DNA from 3 places in the Phascolarctobacterium succinatutens genome. Region 2 is predicted to be linked to each of the others. Evidence: a T-box and tRNA genes for the amino acid it is inferred to sense, from the RefSeq annotation. Region 2 holds a T-box; the other regions hold tRNA genes.

Region 1 (6,258 bases), 540 kb from region 2:
ATCGGTATTACGCTGATTGGCGGTCTTTGGTCCAGCGGTCTGGCAAATATTGTCAGCGTTACCTTGATTTATATCGGTATTATCTACTCTGCAATTCAATCTGTATCCAACGTAGGCGGTTGGGATGCAGTGCTCAGTAAGCTGCCTAACCCCGAGGTTATGGGCAGTCCGGTAGCAGGCCTGGCTTTTGCTACTATTCTCGGCTGGATTATCGTTATGATTACTCAGACTATTACCGCGCAGGGTCCTGTACAGATTGCCTGCGGTGCAAAAAATGCCAAGGCTGCCCGTAACGGTTATGTGCTGGCCGGCCTGATGATTTTCCCTGTAGGCTTCATCTGCGCTGTATTGGGCGTTGTCTGCAAGGCAATGTATCCGGAAATGCCGGTAGCGCAGGCTGCACTTGCTATGCCTAAGGTTGTTATGACTCTGGATCCTCTTGCCGGCGGTGTAACTCTGGCTGCTTTGTGGGCTGCGGATGTATCTACTGCCTGCACTATTCTGCTGGGTGCGGCTACGCTCTTCAGTAATGATATTTACAAACGCTTTATTAATCCTACTGTTGCGGAAAATAAATTTGTCATCATCAATCGTCTGTCTGTTTTTGCTGTCGGCCTGATTACTCTGTGGTTTGCCTTCAATGCGGCAGGCATTGTTAAGACGATGATTGCCGGTTTGTCTATGACCTGCGGCCTGACCTGTGTATTCTTCTTTACGATGTTCGCTCCCGGCCTGTGCCGTCGCAGCTCTGCTTTCTGGACTACATTGGTGAGCCTTATCGGCATTGCTCTCTGGTTTGTTCCCGGCAGCCCGCTGGCAGGCATCAAACCGCTTTTTGCCAACGAAGTAATTTACTTTGAATGGCCTATCTGCATTATTACCTTCCTGTTGGTAGCAATGCTGGATAAAAATAAAATCAAAGAGGTTGTAGAGGTTCCTGAAAAGGACGAATAATCTCTGCGCCTGCTGATATAAAAATTGTTTTGTGAGGGGTGTGACTAACATGCATGAATGTGGTAAAAGCTGCATCAACAGCATCGAAATCGGCCGTGCTGCCTTGCGTATTGCACTTACCTCCAGTCGTGTGGAGGAAACGAATGTAAAGGAACGCTTAGCGGAGCATGGCATCCGTTCAACAGCTGTTGATTTCGGCGGTGAATTTATTCCTTCTATTGTAAAAATTGTCGAGCGTGCCGTAGTGGCTGCGCAGCGTCAGGGACTTGTAACCGAATCTCATGTGGGTGCCGGTGCTGTGGCCGGTGCGGCGCACGAAGCACTGGAACAGGTAAAGGTTAAGGCCTTTGGCTTCAATGTCGGCGGTAAAATAGGTATTGCCCGCGCCGGAGAGCATCTTTGTGTTGCTATTTATATGGGCGTTGGCGTGCTTAATCTCAATGAGCTGTGTGTCGGCTTGGCACATCGTTCGCTGGCCAGTGATGAATAGAGGTGCTTTATGAGTATTTTGGATATTATCGGACCGGTGATGATTGGTCCCTCCAGCTCGCATACTGCCGGTGCTGTCCGTCTGGGACTTTTGGCTACCAGTATTCTTGGCAGTAAGCCGGTAAAGGCAGAGATTTATCTGCATGGCTCCTTTGCTGAAACCTATAAGGGACATGGCACGGATATGGCGCTGCTTGCCGGCCTGATGGGCTGGCTGCCGGATGATGAACGCATTCCGCAGGCTGACCGCTATGCGGAGAAAAACGGCTTAGAATATTCTTATCATAAAATTGATTTGGGCAATAAGGCTCATCCCAATACTGTGTTTTTTAAGCTGACTGCAGCTAATGGTGCCCGTTGTGATATCGTCGGCTCTTCTGTTGGCGGCGGTCAGGTACAGGTTACGGAAATTGACGGGTTCCCAGTGGAGCTTACAGGACGCTTGCCTGCTATTTTGACAGTGCATATTGATACCAGAGGTGTTATTGCGCTGGTTACCAGTACCTTGGCCAATGCCGGTGTAAATATCGCTACGATGCGCTTGTTCCGCAGCGATAAGGGCGGTATGGCATCTATGGTTATTGAATGTGACGAGGCAGTGCCGCAGGAGATTATCAATCTTATAAGCGCGCTGCAGCAGATAGAATCGGTGCGTTTTATCGCCAGTGTTTTGTAAGGGGTGCAGCATGAAGAAAGAAATGCTGTCTTTGAACAGCTGGATTAAAGAGGCTGCTGAATGGCAGCAGCCGTTAGATGAATTTCTCATAGACTACAATATGCGTGAGCTGGAATGCAGTCAGGAAGATTTGTTGGCGAAAATGCAGGAAATGCTGGACGTTATGGAGAAATCAGTAGAGCATGGGTTAACCGGTGTCCGCTCGCACAGCGGTCTGACCGGCGGTGATGCCAAAAAGCTGGCTGCAGCCGCAGGTGCCGAAGGCTTTGTTAATCTTTTGGGCGAGAAGGCCTTAGATGCCGTTATCTATGCTACAGCAGTTGGCGAGTGCAACGCGGCTATGGGACGTATAGTTGCTGCTCCTACAGCAGGTGCCAGCGGCGTGCTTCCGGGAGTGTTATTCGCACTGAAAAAGCACTGTGGACTAGACGATGCAACCTTGCAGCGCGGTATGGTGGTTGCCGGCAGTATCGGTATGGTAATCAACGAGCGCGCTTCTCTGGCAGGTGCTATGGGTGGCTGTCAGGCAGAATGCGGCAGTGCTGCAGCGATGGCAGCAGGTGCTGCTGTTTCTATGCTGGGCGGCACACCGCAGCAGGTTGGTACAGCAGTAGCAGTCGTTTTTAAAAACGTGCTGGGCCTTGTTTGCGATCCTGTGGCAGGCCTGGTAGAAGTACCCTGCATTAAACGTAACGGAGCCTGTGCTTTGCAGGCGCTGTTGGCAGCAGAGCTGGCACTGGCCGGAATCAGCAGCTTTATTAATGCTGATGAAGCAATTGATGCCATGAAGAGCGTAGGGGATGCGCTTCCCTGTGCTTTGAAGGAAACCGCAGGCGGCGGTATGGCCGCAACGCCTTCGGCTATAGAGTGGGCAGCAAAATACTTTGCCCGTAAATAAAAAAATAGCAAAGGAGACTTTAATCATGGAAGTTATTGCAACAACAAATGCACCCAAAGCTTTAGGTCCTTATTCTCAAGCTGTATTGGCAGGTTCTATTCTGTTTGTATCCGGTCAGATTGCTATTAATCCGGAAACAGGTGAAATGGTTCAAAGCTCTATTGAAGCTGAAACTCAGCAGGTTTTAGACAATATTGAGGCTATCCTGACGGAAGCACGTTTCAGATTCATGGACGTTGTAAAAACTACTATTTTTGTAGATGACATCAAGAATTTTGATGCTATTAATGCTGTTTATGCAAAAACCTTTAAGATTGAGCCGCCGGCACGCTCCTTTGTACAGGTAGCAGCTCTGCCTAAAGGCGCTCATGTAGAAATTGAAGTTATTGCCCGCCGCTGATTGACAGCTGCAAAGCAATTTTTGACTATGTCCGGTGATTGCTGTAAAATTTTTTATAAAAATTAAATTTTCCTATTGACGCAGTGCCGGTAATATAGTATAATACTATTCGTCGCCAAGCTATTCAGCTTGGAAACAAGATGGTGGCTGTGGTGAAGTGGTTAACACGGCGGATTGTGGCTCCGTTACGCGTGGGTTCGACTCCCACCAGTCACCCCACCTTTTCAGATTTGGTAAATCTGAATAACCACTAATAAGCTTGGGGCGTAGCCAAGTCGGTAAGGCACGGGACTTTGACTCCCGCATGCGTTGGTTCGAGTCCAGCCGCCCCAGCCAATGATCCACTAGCTCAGTTGGTAGAGCACCTGACTTTTAATCAGGGTGTCCCGAGTTCGAGTCTCGGGTGGATCACCACGAATTTAAGGCCGTTCTTCGAAAGAAGGACGGCTTTTTGTTTACATGGACAGTTGCCATAGATGTTCTTGTTATGATATAATATTTTATATGCGAGTGTGGCGGAACTGGCAGACGCACTAGACTTAGGATCTAGCGCCTTTCGGCGTGCAGGTTCGATTCCTGTCACTCGCACCAACTTTATAAATCAGGCTCACGTGGAATGGTCACGTGAGCTTTTTGATTATTTGCTTCAACTGTTAAACAAAAGAATGCTGTTGGATGTTTTACTGCTCACGTGGCAATAGCTGCGTGGGCTTTTTTGTACACTGAAATCTGTAATAGTGTTTACACTAATAAGCTGTAATCAAAAAATAATATACAAATATTACACTTTTTGTTGACAAAAAAACTGCTTGCTGAAATAATAAAAAAACACTGATTATATGATGCCGGCAAGCCTGACAGATTTGTAAGAGCATCAGAGCTGTAGACATGTTATTGCAGGAGGGAAAGATATGGAGCAAATTTTATCGATTGTTGTACGTAATCAGCCTGGCGTACTGATGCGTGTAGCAGGCATGTTTTCACGCCGTGGCTTCAATATTGACAGCCTGGCGGTAGGCACGACGCAAAACCCGGAGTTCTCGCGTATGACAGTGACGATGGAAGCTGACGAGCCGACCATTATTCAGGTTACCAAACAGCTGGCGAAGCTGGTTGAGGTAGAGCGTGTCAAGGTGTTGCCTCCTAAATCCAGTGCTACCCGCAGTATGATTTTGGTTAAGGTAAAGGCCGGCAATAAGCGTCCGGAGCTGCTGCAGCTGGCGGAAGTGTTCCGTGCGCATGCCGTGGATGTAACCGGTGAGTCACTGATATTTGTTGCTACCGGCGATGAAGGCAAGCTGCGCGCTTTTGTTGATGTTATGCGTCCATATGGCGTAACCGAAATGGTACAGACCGGCCTTGTTGCTTTAGAGCGCGGAGATACGTCGCTGGCTGTGGAAAAATCACGTTTTGAATGGCCGCAGATGGATGATGGTCATGCGGCAATATAAGAGATAGATTTGCGGAAGGAAGTGAGCGTATGCAGTTAAGCGGCGCAGAGATTATGTGCAGAATACTGGCAGAAGAAGGGGTAACAACGGTTTTCGGATATCCCGGGGGTGCGATTCTCCCTTTTTATGATGCATTACGGCAAAGTACGATACAACATATATTAACGGCGCATGAGCAGGGTGCTACACATGTGGCAGACGGCTTTGCGCGTGCTTCAGGTAAGGTTGGCGTGTGTATAGCTACATCAGGTCCCGGTGCAACCAATCTGGTCACAGGTCTGGCAACGGCATTTTTAGATTCCGTACCGGTTGTGGCCATTACAGGTCAGGTAAACAGGGCGCTTATCGGCCATGACGCGTTCCAGGAGGTAGATATCACAGGTATTACAATGCCTATTACCAAGCATAATTTTTTAGTTAAAAAGCCGGAAAATCTGGCGCAGACATTGCGACTTGCCTTCCAGCTGGCGCGTGAAGGACGCCCGGGACCGGTGTTGGTAGATGTGCCGCGCGATGTGCAGACGGCACTGATAGATTTTGAGGAATCCCGTCTGGCGGAGCTGCAGCCGCTGGAGCCTGATGCTGAACGTGTGGCAGCGGCTGCAGCAGCTATCAATAAGGCAAAGCGTCCGGTAATGCTGGTCGGCGGTGGCGTTATCAATGCCAATGCAGAATATGATGCCATGCATTTGTGTGAAAAGCTGCATATTCCAGTTGTCAGCACGTTGATGGGGCTTGGTGCGATTAGTGCCTACAGACAGCTGTTTTTGGGAATGACAGGCCTGCATGGACATGAACGTGCCAATAATGCCGTTAAGGAAGCCGACCTGATTTTGGCTGTCGGCAGCCGCTTTAATGACCGCGTTACAGGCGAACGCAGCAGCTACAGTGCCAACAAGCTTATTATCCATCTTGATATTGACCCTGCCGAGGTAGATAAAAATATTGATTCGGGTATAGGCATAACCGGAGATATGGTAGCAACGCTGAATGCTTTGGAAAAGGCAGCGCAGCCGCACGATTTGAGCTCATGGTGGGATAAGATAAATTCCTGGCCGGGTATGGATGATGATTTTGGGGACGAGGAGGCGCCCCGGTTCTTTAAAGCATTGAATCCGGTGCTCAAGGACAAGGATTATATTATTACTACGGACGTAGGGCAGCATCAGATGTGGGCAGCGCAGCATTTGAAGATACAGTTTGCCCGCCAGTGGCTGACAAGCGGTGGCTTAGGTACGATGGGATTCGGCCTGCCTGCTGCGTTAGGCGCACAGCTGGCGCGTCCGCAGAGCCGTGTCATCAGCATAAGCGGTGACGGCGGCTTTAAGATGACAGGCAGCGAGCTTTTTACTATTGCCAGCAATAATGTGCCTGTTATCGCTATAGTGTT
Region 2 (6,258 bases):
TGCGCCGGATATTATTTGCCTGCAGGAAACGAAGATGCAGCGTGAGCAGGCTGATTTTGTGTTCCCCGGCTATGAGGAGTATTGGAACAGTGCGGAGCGCAAGGGCTACAGCGGTACTGCTGTGTTTACGAGGGTTAAGCCTTTGGCTGTTACCTATGGCTTGGGACAGGAGGAGCACGATAAGGAAGGCCGTGTGATTACGCTGGAGTTTGCGAGCTTTTATCTGGTGACGGTGTATACGCCTAATTCCAAGGATGGGCTGGCGCGTCTTGATTACCGCATGGTGTGGGAGGATGTGTTCCGCGCTTATCTGCAGGAGCTGGATGCGAAGAAGCCGGTTGTTGTCTGCGGTGATCTGAATGTGGCGGCTGAGGAGATTGATTTGAAGAATCCTAAGACTAACCGCAGGAATGCAGGCTTTACGGACGAGGAGCGCGCTAAGTTCCGTGAGCTGAAGGCCGCTGGATTTACGGACAGCTTCCGTTATCTGCATCCGGAGGAGGTTAAGTACAGCTGGTGGAGCTATCGCTTTAAGGCGCGCGAGAAGAATGCGGGTTGGCGTATTGATTATTTTGTGGTGTCGGACAGGATTGCGGATAAGTTGCAGAGTGCGGAGATTCACAATGAGGTTTTCGGCAGCGACCATTGTCCGGTAAGTATTGAGCTGGATGTGTAAGGGTTGAGTCTGGCGTTGCAATTGCATATTTTGTACTTTCATTTTTACGGTTTTGGTTATTGTTTTTTAGTTGGTGATGAACATGGATTTTAAAATTCAGGCTCCGTTTGAGCCTGCCGGCGACCAGCCGCAGGCGATTGCCAACCTGGCGGAGGGCGTAGAGCAGGGCCTGCGCACGCAGGTTTTGCTGGGCGCAACGGGTACAGGTAAGACGTATACGATTGCGCAGGTAATCAATAAGGTGCGCAAGCCGACGCTGGTGATTGCGCATAATAAGACGCTGGCGGCACAGCTGGCGAGTGAGCTGAAGGCGTTCTTCCCGGAGAATGCGGTGGAATATTTTGTTTCGTATTATGATTATTATCAGCCGGAGGCGTATATTCCCCAGTCGGATACGTATATTGAGAAGGATGCTTCGATTAACGATGAGATTGATAAGCTGCGCCACAGTGCGACCAGCGCTTTGTTTGAGCGCAAGGATGTTATTATCGTAGCCAGCGTTTCCTGTATTTACGGCTTAGGCGCTCCGCAGGAGTATTATGATATGGTGCTGTCGCTGCGCTTGGGGCAGATTATCGACCGCCAGAAGATTTTACATAAGCTGGTGGAGATTCAGTATACGCGCAATGATATTGATTTTAAGCGCGGCACCTTCCGTGTGCGCGGTGACGTGATTGAGGTTATTCCGGCGGCCTACGGCGAGAAGGCAGTGCGTATTGAAATGTTCGATGATGAGGTTGACCGCATTGTGGAATTTGATGTGCTGACGGGCGAGATTCTGGCGCAGCGCAATCATGTGGCAATTTTCCCGGCGAGCCACTATGTAACGAGCCGTGAGAATCTTGAACGCGCTATGAATGATATCCGCGAGGAGCTGGACGAGCGCCTGGATGAGCTGAATAAGCATGGCAGGCTGCTGGAGGCACAGCGTCTTGAGCAGCGTACGAATTATGACCTCGAGATGATGCAGGAGATGGGCTATTGCTCCGGCATCGAAAACTATTCGCGCCATCTGGCTGGCCGTAAGGCCGGTGAGCCGCCGTTTACGCTGGTAAATTATTTTCCTAAGGATTTTTTGCTGGTAGTGGATGAGTCGCATGTAACGCTGCCGCAGATTCGCGCTATGTATGCCGGTGACCGCTCGCGTAAGGAGATGCTGGTGGAGCATGGCTTCCGTCTGCCTTCGGCCTATGATAACAGACCGCTGACCTTTGATGAGTTTCAGGCACAGATTAAGCAGGCGATTTATGTTTCTGCTACGCCGGCGAAGTATGAGCTGGAGCAGGCGGACAATGTTGTCGAGCAGATTATTCGTCCGACCGGACTGCTGGACCCGCAGATTGAAATCCGCCCGATTAAGGGACAGATTGACGATTTGTTGGGCGAAATAAACAAGGTTGCCGCCGCAGGCGAGCGTGTGCTGGTGACTACGCTGACGAAGCGCATGGCGGAGGACCTGACGGAATATCTGAAGCAAGCAGGGGTGCGTGTGCGCTACCTGCATTCGGAAATCGCCACGATTGAAAGAGCGGAGATCATCGACAGCCTGCGTGCCGGTAAGTTTGACGTGCTGGTAGGCATTAACCTGCTGCGTGAAGGCCTTGATTTGCCCGAGGTATCGCTGATTGCGATTCTGGATGCCGATAAGGAAGGCTTTTTGCGCAGTGATACGGCGATGATTCAGACTATCGGACGCGCTGCGCGTAATGCTCACGGTCGTGTTATTATGTATGCCGACCGTATTACCGACAGCATGCAGCGGGCGATAGACGAAACTAATCGCCGCCGTGAAAAGCAGCAGGCGTACAACGAGGAGCACCACATTACGCCTAAGACGATTTACAAGGAGCAGCGCCAGCTGATTAAGCTGACGAAGGTGGCAGACACCGAGGAGGCAACGTCCTATGGTAGCAGTAAGAAGCTGAAGCAGAAATCAACTAAGGAGCTGAACACGCTGGCCCGCGAGCTGGAAAGACGGATGCAGGAGGCGGCGAAGGCGTTGGATTTCGAGGCGGCGGCCGAGCTGCGTGACCAGCTGATTATCGTCAAAGGACAGCTGGGGCAGAAGCTGGTGCCGAAGAAAAAGAAAAAATAAATGCCGATGCGGAAGTTTGACTTTTCCTGTTTGGCGTTATATAATATACAATATATTTTTATTCAAATTCTGTGAAGCGGAGCAGTAGTCTGCAGTATCTTACAGAAAGTCGGCGGTTGATGCGAGCCGGCAGTTAGGGCAGATGAACTCACCGTGAAGAAGCCGCAAGGAAATGTGCGGACGTGATGCTGCGTTAAGGCTAATTGAGTGGCGGCTGTAGCCGCAATCAGGGTGGTACCGCGAATTTTTCGTCCCTGACCTTCTTTAAGGTCGGGGATTTTTTATTTTCGACCAACTATAATACCTGGGAGGTAATGAAATGATTCAAGAAAAGTATGCTCCCCATGATATTGAAGCTAAATGGCAAAAATACTGGGAAGAAAACAAAACCTTTAAAGTAGAGATGGATAAGGATAAGCCTAAATCCTACGTTCTGGAAATGTTTCCCTATCCGTCCGGCAACCTGCACATGGGTCACGTTCGTAACTATTCCATCGGCGACGTAATCGCACGTTTCCGCACCATGAAGGGCTTCAACGTTCTGCATCCGATGGGTTGGGACTCCTTTGGTATGCCTGCTGAAAACGCTGCTATCAAACACAATATTCCGCCTAAAAAATGGACTCTGGAAAACATCGCTAACATGACTCGCCAACTGAAGGCTCTCGGTCTGTCCTACGATTGGGACCGCGAGGTTACCACCTGTAAGGAAGATTATTACAAATGGACTCAATGGTTCTTTGAGCTGTTCTACAAACGCGGTCTGGCAGTTAAAAAGGAATCTGCCGTAAACTGGTGCGACACCTGTAACACCGTATTGGCTAACGAGCAGGTTATCGACGGCAAATGCTGGCGCTGCGACCATGAGGTTGTTAAAAAGGATTTGAGCCAATGGTTCTTCAAAATCACCGATTATGCTGATGAGCTGCTGAAGGATCTTGACCTGCTGCCGGGCTGGCCCGAGCGCGTAAAAACCATGCAGCATAACTGGATCGGCCGTAGCGAAGGCTTGGAATTCTCCTTTGAAATCCCGGCACTTAACGATACTGTTGCTGTTTACACCACCCGTCCGGATACTGCTTACGGCGTAACCTTCATGGCTCTGGCTGCTGAGCATCCGCTGATTAAAAAGATTTGCGAAAACAATCCGAAGGCTGACGAAATCAACGCCTTCTGCGAGCGTGTACGCAATCAGTCCGAAATTGAACGTACCTCCAGCGAATCCGAAAAAGAGGGCGTATTCACCGGCGTATACTGCATCAACCCGTTCACCGGCCGCAAGGTAGAAATCTGGGTAACCAACTATGTACTGTATGATTACGGTACCGGCGCTGTAATGGGCGTTCCTACTGGTGACCAACGTGACTGGATGTTTGCTGACAAATACGGCATTGAAAAAATCGTTACCATCTGCCCTATTGGCAAAGAGCTGAAGCTGGAAGAAATGACCTGCGCTTACGAAGAAAAAGAAGGCATGCTGGTTAACTCCGGCGAATTCACCGGCATGGAAATGCACAAGGCTATGAGCGCTATCATGGATAAGGCTGAAGCTGAAGGCTTCGGTAAACGCCGTGTAAACTATCGTCTGCGCGATTGGCTGATCAGCCGTCAGCGTTATTGGGGCGCTCCGATTCCTATCATTTATTGCCCGCACTGCGGCGAGGTTCTGGTTCCGGAAGACCAGCTGCCGGTTCGCCTGCCTGAGGACGTAAGCTTCAATGCCGGTGCTAAATCTCCGCTGGCAACCTCCGAAGAATTTGTTCACTGCAAATGCCCGAAATGCGGTGCTGACGCAACCCGTGAAACCGATACCATGGACACATTCCTGTGCTCCTCCTGGTACTATCTGCGTTATACCGACGCACACAACGACAAGATGCCGTTTGACAAGGAGCTCAATAACTATTGGGGTCCTGTAGACCAATATATCGGCGGTATTGAGCATGCTATTCTGCATCTGCTGTATTCCCGCTTCTTTGTAAAGGTTCTGCGCGATGCAGGCCTGGTTGATTACGATGAACCGTTCAGCAACCTGCTGACTCAGGGCATGGTAATCAAAGACGGTGCTAAGATGAGTAAATCTCTGGGCAACGTTGTTTCCCCTGAAGAAATTCTTTCCAAATACGGTGCTGATACCGCGCGTCTGTTCATCCTCTTCGCTGCTCCTCCTGAAAGAGAGCTGGAGTGGAGCGACCAGGGCGTTGAAGGCTCCTTCCGCTTCCTGAACCGTATCTGGCGTATTGTACAAGCATTTGAAGCTGTTCTGGCACAAAAGGTTACCGAATACGATCACAGCAACCTGAGCGAAGCAGATAAGGACCTGCGCCGTGTACTGCATAGCAGCATTAAGAAGGTTACCAACGATATCGAAACCCGCTTCAACTTCAACACTGCTATTTCCACTATGATGGAATTGGTTAACGCTCTCTATGCTTATAAAGAAGCTGCTAAAGAGCCGAATGCTGGTCTGGTTTACGAAGCAATTTCCGACCTTATCAAGATGATGAGCCCGTTTGTTCCGCATATCACCGAAGAGCTGTGGCGCGGTGCTATCGATGCCAACAGCAGCGTACATGAACAAAGCTGGCCTGAGTGCGATGAAGAAGCCCTGAAGGTTGACAATGTAGAAATCGTTCTGCAGGTTAACGGCAAAGTTCGCGGTCGTCTGACTGTTCCGGCTGAAGCTACCAAGGAAGAGCTGGAGAAGATTGCTATGGCTGACGCTAACGTTCAGGCTCACATCGGCGATGCAACCGTACGTAAGGTTATCTGCGTACCCGGCCGTCTGGTAAACATCGTAGCGAAGTGACACCCACTTTGTCGCGAGCAATAGCGAAGCGAGAAAGTGAAATGGTGGAACGAATCCCCGTTGCGAGCGGATAGCGAGCAAGAAGAGGGGAGAAATAAAATTAGAAATAAAATCTGTCGCGAGCTTTAGTATTACTGGCCACTAACCACTAATTACTAACCGCGACCACCGCAGTTACAGCTGTCCTGCAACAGGCAGTTTCCGCAGACTGTAGCGCGGACAAAAAAATAAGCAGTGCATGTCAGCAATGACATTATTTAGTAGTACTAAATAACGCTTACATTTTCAGAGTCTCTGAGAATAACGTAATTGTTATTCTTGGGGGCTCTTTTTGTTTTTTTGTGATGTTTATCCAGCGATTAATTTAAAGGAGGCTTCCCTAGGGGGGAGCTGTCACCCGTAAGGGTAACTGAGAGGGGAGAATAGCTAAAGGAGAATAATTATGTTTAATAATTTATCGGATAGAGCAACAAAGAATTTTGCGAAAAAATTGCGTAGAGCAATGACTAAACAGGAAAAACATCTATGGTATGATTTTTTACAAAAACATAGGTGTAAGTGGTATAAACAAAAGCCAATAGGTAAATATATTACAGATTTTTATTGTGGACATGTTAAGTTGATTGTTGAACTGGATGGGAGTCAACATTACGAAGATAAGCATGCTAAATATGATGA
Region 3 (6,258 bases), 180 kb from region 2:
CGCATAGCCCTTGCTAATTGCTGAACCGAAATACCATTATTGATAAATGACTCTGCGTAATCAAAGTAGGAATCATCTGCTCTGTAGCCGATGATTAAGTCGTATGCATTCACGTTTACTGTAAAATTATCAATTAAGTACTGTTTAGCTCTTCTGGCCACAGGTGTTTTAACAGTGAAAAGACGATGTTCTACCAATATTGCTATCCAATTAAGAATAGTGTATTGGTGAGTATTAAGATTTAAAACATTTAAAAACTCTGTATCTAGCGTATAACAATTGGCGAAGCCATTGCGCATGGAGGACACAGCCCATTCCTTGGCTAAAGCTTCGCTAGCGGTGCAATAAAAACCCTGTCCGAAATCATTGTTTAAGCGACCTTTGCCATACTCCGGTTTTGCTATGATATTTTCAGAACCATGATAGATAGTTATAAGCTTATCCATAATTACCCCCTCTTTTATATCCTCATGGTTATTATATCACCAAAGTGATATAGATGCAATTGCTTTTGTGCTACTAATAAAATAAGAGCTAGGAGCGCGCTGTCTCCTAGCTCTTGTTTTTATCTTTATATATTTGTATTACCAAAGTGATATAGTTGTACTTTGCATCCTCACAGCTCTTCGGCCTTATAAGCATTGTAGCCTTCGATATGATAACTTACGTCTAGGCCCTTCATGTAGGTGAGGCGGTCAGCAATGTTATTGGTCAAAGCCTTGCCAAGCACATGCTTGATTTCGATATCACGAATGGGGCTCCGCTCCATAGCCAAAAGATAATCCTCTTTATCCACAATGGACCAGTCAATGCACTGCCCCAGCTCCTTTTTCAGCATATCATCCAGCCAAATGCGCATGCTGCGGCCATTACCCTCGCGAAAAGGATGAGCAATATTCATCTCCACATACTTTTCCACGATCTCGTCGAAGCTGCCCTGGGGCATGGCGTCCAAATGCTGCAGAGCCTCCCGCAGGTACATCAAGGGAGCAAAGCGAAAGTTACCCTTAGCAATATTCACATCACGAATCTCTCCCGCAAAGCTATAGATATCGCGAAAAAGATACTCATGAATGAAAGCCAGTGTCGAAAATTTCCCGGCCGGTAGATTCGCCAAAGCATCACTCTCAAATAGTTTTATAGCTTGCATTTTGCTGAGTCGCTCTTCTTCCTTGGCCAGCTCCGCAGAATTAGTAATGCCCAATTTATTTTCTATGGTCATAGGAATCTCCTTAGTCATCTTGAGAATACAAAAAAACTGATTGACTCTCTAAGAATTCAATCAGCCTTCTTTACTTAAATCATTTATAAATGATAATAAGCGTATATCATTGTTTGGTGCCGCGGACCGGAATCGAACCGGTACGGGTATCACTACCCGAGGGATTTTAAGTCCCTTGCGTCTGCCAGTTCCGCCACCGCGGCAGACATAACTACTTAACACCTTTTAAGAAATAAAAATGGAGGCGACACCCAGAATCGAACTGGGGATAAAGGTTTTGCAGACCTCTGCCTTACCGCTTGGCTATGTCGCCTTAAAAGGTGGAGCGGAAAACGAGATTCGAACTCGCGACCCCCTCCTTGGCAAGGAGGTGCTCTACCACTGAGCTATTTCCGCAATATGGTGCCTCAGCACAGAATCGAACTGTGGACACAAGGATTTTCAGTCCTTTGCTCTACCAACTGAGCTACCGAGGCATGATTGGCGACCCGGATGGGACTCGAACCCACGACCTCCGCCGTGACAGGGCGGCATTCTAACCAACTGAACCACCGGGCCAATCAACTACGAATTACATTATACAGGCTTAAACCTATTTTGTCAACATCTTTTTATACTTTTTTTTAATCTTCCAATGCAGCCATCAGTTTTTCCTCTATATGCACCTGCAAAGCCTGCAGCTTATCCTCCGCCGGCACGTTGCCAAGCACGTCAAAAGCGTCTGTGGTCAAGGGCAGATGATTCTTGCGCATTTCCGCAAACAGCTCATCACGGAAAATATTATAGGAAAAGTATATCTGATTGCCATGCTTAAAATCAGTATAATCCAAAAAGATAAAGGAACCATTGATATAAGGCAAGGGATTATCGGGCGTAATATACAGCTCATAATCGCCTACCTGAGCAGGCAGCGTACGCCAATAGTCCCACTGCTCAAAATGCAGCGCTTTCGCTTCATACGGCAGCGTATGCACGGTTTTCTTATCCATGCTGGCCAGAATATCCGGCAAACTCTTGCGCATCATGTCAGCAAAATGCTCGCGGTCACGACAAAAGAAACGCACGTCGCGGAACGTATGCAGGCCAACGGTTTTTACCGGCACATAGTCAAATGTTTCTTTTGTATAAGTCAAATCAAGACGGCAGTGCGATGCTTCATGCACATAGGCTGCAATATTCAAAATCTGCCCGTTGATACCGGAGCCCGGCACAAGGGTATAATCACCGATTGCTGCAGGCAGATTGCGCACAAAGTCCCAATCCTTAAGCCCTGTCTCTATTTCTTTGATATCAGGCTGTCCCATCTCAACCTCCGCACTTTTCCAGCAGCTTGCCGATTTTACTGTAAATCCTTACTGCATTGTTATAAAATACATCCTCGTGATAGCATTCGGGAACAACGTGGCTAATCATCCAGATATACAGGGGAATATTTACAAGCGGCCAGTCGCTGCCATACATGATTTTTTCATAATTACCAAGATAATTCAGCCAAGTATGCAGCTGGCGCAAAAAGCCACGCTGTCTTTCGAGCAGCATCAGCGGTTTGGGATTGCCCTCCACCAGACCTGAAAGGTCAATGCATACGTTGGCGTTCTTGCAGGCCACCTCTGCCGCATCAGCAAACCAGGGGCAACCACAGTGCGCTATAACAAAGGTTACATCAGGAAACGCCACTGCCGCTTCATCAACAGTAAGCGGATGCGAATATTTCAAAAGACCGCTGGGCCAGGCTGTATCGCCTGTGTGAATTGCAACTGGCATATTATAGGCACGCGCCAGCTCAAACAGCGGCCAATGCCTTTTATCGTTGACATAGACAGCATTATAACCGGGATAGAGCTTGATGCCCAAACAATGCGGGTCCTTAATAAAGCGTTCAAATTCCTGCGCTGTTTTTTCCGCATTTGCTTCGGTTATAGCCTCGCTGTTTACACCCATGCAGTAACCCATGTTCTGCGGCTGATTGTAATGCGCCTCGTCAAAAGGCGCTGCAAGGTCAATCATGCGCGGTGTGACACCGCCGTATTTCGAAGACGTATAATTAGTGTTGCCCATAGCTACGGAAAAAGCGATATTGTTTTCTTCGCATATTTTCTGCCAGCAGGCCGCTGTATTTTCATAGCCTGCATTGGCTGCAACCTGCACAAAACCATCAACATTGTAATAATGCATATGGGCATCAATAATCTTCATTTGTAACCCCTCTTTATTTTAAAACACGTATCGTTATTCTTCTTCCTCTTTAGGCAGAATGATATTTAATACCATAGCCACGATAAAAACTACAGCTACACAGTTTTCTGCAAAAACATTCTTAATCAAATCAGGGAAAATCTTAAAAATTGCCGGTGTCTGAGTAAAGCCGATACCGATGCTGAGTGCCAAAGAAGCAATCGTTACATTACGGGTGTTGTAGCCGCAGTTGGCAATCATCTGCACGCCGCTGACTACGATAGAACCGAACATCATCAAGGTGCAACCGCCCAAAACAGCCTCCGGCAGAGATGCCAGCAGCACGCCCAGCGCTGGGAACAGACCTGCCATAATCATAATAACAGCGCCTGTCATGATAGCAAAACGGTTAACAACCTTTGTCATAGCAATCAGGCCTACGTTCTGGCTGAAAGAGGTAATAGGCAGGCAGCCGAAAACGGAAGACAAGCTGCTTACCAGACCATCGCAGACAATAGAACCGGAAATTTCTTTTTCTTTAACATCGCGGCACAGACCGATAGCAGTCATTGCGGAGGTATCACCAATGGTTTCGGTTGCGGAAACCAGGAAAATCAAAAAGAATGCAAAAATTGCATCGGGATGGAATTCCATGGTAAAAGGCATCAGCTGAGGAATAGCAATCAGCTTAACCTCAGCGAGCTTGCTCATGTTTACCATGCCCATAAAATAAGCAACTACATAGCCGACAATCAAACCAAAAAGCACGGAAAGCTGTTTATAGAAGGATTTGGCGAAAATATTGTAGGCAATGCAGCTTACCAAAGTAATCGTACCTACAATAATATAAGGAGCATCACCGAAGTTGGGGTTACCGAAGCCGCCGCCGAAGGAGTTAGCACCTACCGCCAACAGAGAGAAACCGATGGAGGTAACAACGGTAGCAGCAACAATCGGTGGAATCAGACGGCGCCAATATTTTGCTCCCAGACCTAAAAAGCCTTCCAGCAAACCGCCAACCAGCACCGCACCCATAACGCCGCCGTAACCGTATTTAGCACCGATAACACAGGCGATGGATACAAAGGTGAAGCTGATGCCCATAACGATAGGCAAAGCGCTGCCGACACGCCAGACAGGATAAAGCTGTATCAGCGTACCGATGCCTGCTACCAGCATTGCCGACTGCACCAGCGCACCGCTCTGCTCTACCGGCATTTTTACCACACCGGCTACAATCAGAATCGGAGCGATATTCGCTACGAACATCGCCAGAATATGCTGCAGGCCGAAGGGAATCGCCTTGCTTACAGAAATTTTTCCGTCTAAGTCGTATATCGGATCAGTATATTGTTTTTCGCTCATTACTCTTCCTCATGTCTGAACACTACTGTGTTGGTTTTGGCATCCATCTTATCAATAATAGCTAAGGAATGCAGGTTGTAGCCGGCTTTGCGCAGCTTGTCGCCGCCACCCTGGAAGCCTTTTTCTACAGCAACGCCAACGCCCTCAACAGTGCCGCCGGACTGACGCACAATGTCAATAAGACCTTCCAGAGCACAACCGTTAGCCAGGAAGTCATCAATAATCAGCACGTGGTCGTTTTTAGACAGGAATCTTTTAGAAACAACAACGTCGTTTGTTTTGCTATGGGTATAGGAATAAATTTGAGTGAAGTAAACATCCTTATCCATATTGCTGCCGCTGGATTTCTTGGCAAACACTACCGGAACGCCAAAATACATTGCCGCAACGCAGGCAATACCGATGCCGGAGGCTTCAATAGTCAGGATTTTAGTAATATTCCTGTCTGCAAACAAGCGCTTTAATTCTTTACCAAGCTCCGCAACAAACGGCACATCAATCTGATGATTTAAAAAGCTGTCAACCTTCAGGACATTACCGCTTTTGATAACACCGTCATTAACAATTTTTTCTTCCAATAATTTCATCGTCAAGCCCTCCATACATTTTGTTTTTTAACTGCTGCTACGAACATGTCAGCAATCGATTTGCCTTTTAAGTATAAAGATTATTTTATCACACTGACAATATATGGTAAAGTAATTTTCTGCTTCCGCAGTGATATTTTTACCTTAATCCACCACCAGTGCGACTTCGCTGCCTGTCCCCTGTTGGCCGCGTTTTTTCCTGACGAGAATTTTTTTGTCAATCATTTCCTGCAAATCGTGTACATGCGAAATTATACCTACAAGGCGATGGCCTTCACTGAGTCCCTGAAGTGTAGCAATAGCCTGCTGCAGACTGCTGTCATCCAGTGAGCCGAATCCTTCGTCGACAAACATCGTATCCAACTGAATACCGCCTGCACAGGACTGCACCTCATCCGCCAGCCCCAGCGCCAACGCCAACGATGCCATGAAGGATTCGCCGCCGCTTAAGGTTTTGACGCTGCGAAGATTACCGCTGTAATAATCCTTAACCTCCAAATCAAGGCCTGTTTTGCTGTTGCCCGTCTTGCTGTCCGCATCCTGCATTTTGTCACGGCACAGCTCGTACTGGCCGCGGCTCATGTGCAGCAGCCTTACATTGGCGCGCTGCAGAATTTTATCGAAGTAGTGCATCTGCACATAGGTTTCCAGATTAACACGTTTTTTGCCGGTCAGGGTTCCGTTCAGCGTTGCGGAAAGGCTGTTGATCAAGCTGTACTCCGCTTCGCAGGCTGCCCTGCGCGCTTCGTAGCCGCTGACCTCCTGCTTAATCCGCTGGTTATTCTTAATGGCGGCATACAGCCGCTTATCCTGCAGCTCCAGCTCACGCTGTTGCACCAGCAGCTTTTCATGCTCCTGCTGCAGCTTCTGTTCATCCACATCCGTCAGCAGCTCATTCTGCTCGGCAAG

Evidence for each region. The T-box of region 2 lies ahead of leuS (leucine--tRNA ligase). A T-box ahead of a tRNA ligase gene usually reads a tRNA of that ligase, here a tRNA-Leu.
Region 1: it encodes a tRNA-Leu, which carries the amino acid that the T-box ahead of leuS (leucine--tRNA ligase) is inferred to sense. The anticodon was not compared.
Region 3: it encodes a tRNA-Leu, which carries the amino acid that the T-box ahead of leuS (leucine--tRNA ligase) is inferred to sense. The anticodon was not compared.

The regions. Positions count from the first base shown of each region.
Region 1 covers NZ_CP097284.1:188,954-195,211, forward strand. Annotated here, with positions in the region: gene M5E81_RS00930 (sodium:solute symporter family protein) at 1-954, shown strand, start outside; gene M5E81_RS00935 (HutP family protein) at 1,004-1,444, shown strand; gene sdaAB (L-serine ammonia-lyase, iron-sulfur-dependent subunit beta) at 1,454-2,119, shown strand; gene sdaAA (L-serine ammonia-lyase, iron-sulfur-dependent, subunit alpha) at 2,130-3,017, shown strand; gene M5E81_RS00950 (RidA family protein) at 3,043-3,417, shown strand; tRNA gene M5E81_RS00955 (tRNA-His) at 3,561-3,636, shown strand; tRNA gene M5E81_RS00960 (tRNA-Gln) at 3,678-3,753, shown strand; tRNA gene M5E81_RS00965 (tRNA-Lys) at 3,756-3,831, shown strand; tRNA gene M5E81_RS00970 (tRNA-Leu) at 3,924-4,008, shown strand; gene ilvN (acetolactate synthase small subunit) at 4,329-4,868, shown strand; gene ilvB (biosynthetic-type acetolactate synthase large subunit) at 4,898-6,258, shown strand, end outside.
Region 2 covers NZ_CP097284.1:727,138-733,395, forward strand. Annotated here, with positions in the region: gene M5E81_RS03470 (exodeoxyribonuclease III) at 1-676, shown strand, start outside; gene uvrB (excinuclease ABC subunit UvrB) at 759-2,771, shown strand; T-box leader at 2,834-3,030, shown strand; gene leuS (leucine--tRNA ligase) at 3,091-5,580, shown strand; gene M5E81_RS03485 (endonuclease domain-containing protein) at 6,023-6,258, shown strand, end outside.
Region 3 covers NZ_CP097284.1:905,045-911,302, reverse strand. Annotated here, with positions in the region: gene M5E81_RS04340 (DUF3990 domain-containing protein) at 1-446, opposite strand, end outside; gene fic (protein adenylyltransferase Fic) at 617-1,222, opposite strand; tRNA gene M5E81_RS04330 (tRNA-Leu) at 1,337-1,425, opposite strand; tRNA gene M5E81_RS04325 (tRNA-Cys) at 1,462-1,535, opposite strand; tRNA gene M5E81_RS04320 (tRNA-Gly) at 1,544-1,618, opposite strand; tRNA gene M5E81_RS04315 (tRNA-Phe) at 1,623-1,698, opposite strand; tRNA gene M5E81_RS04310 (tRNA-Asp) at 1,704-1,780, opposite strand; gene M5E81_RS04305 (hypothetical protein) at 1,846-2,526, opposite strand; gene M5E81_RS04300 (amidohydrolase family protein) at 2,528-3,418, opposite strand; gene M5E81_RS04295 (uracil-xanthine permease family protein) at 3,452-4,762, opposite strand; gene M5E81_RS04290 (xanthine phosphoribosyltransferase) at 4,762-5,349, opposite strand; gene M5E81_RS04285 (AAA family ATPase) at 5,494-6,258, opposite strand, start outside.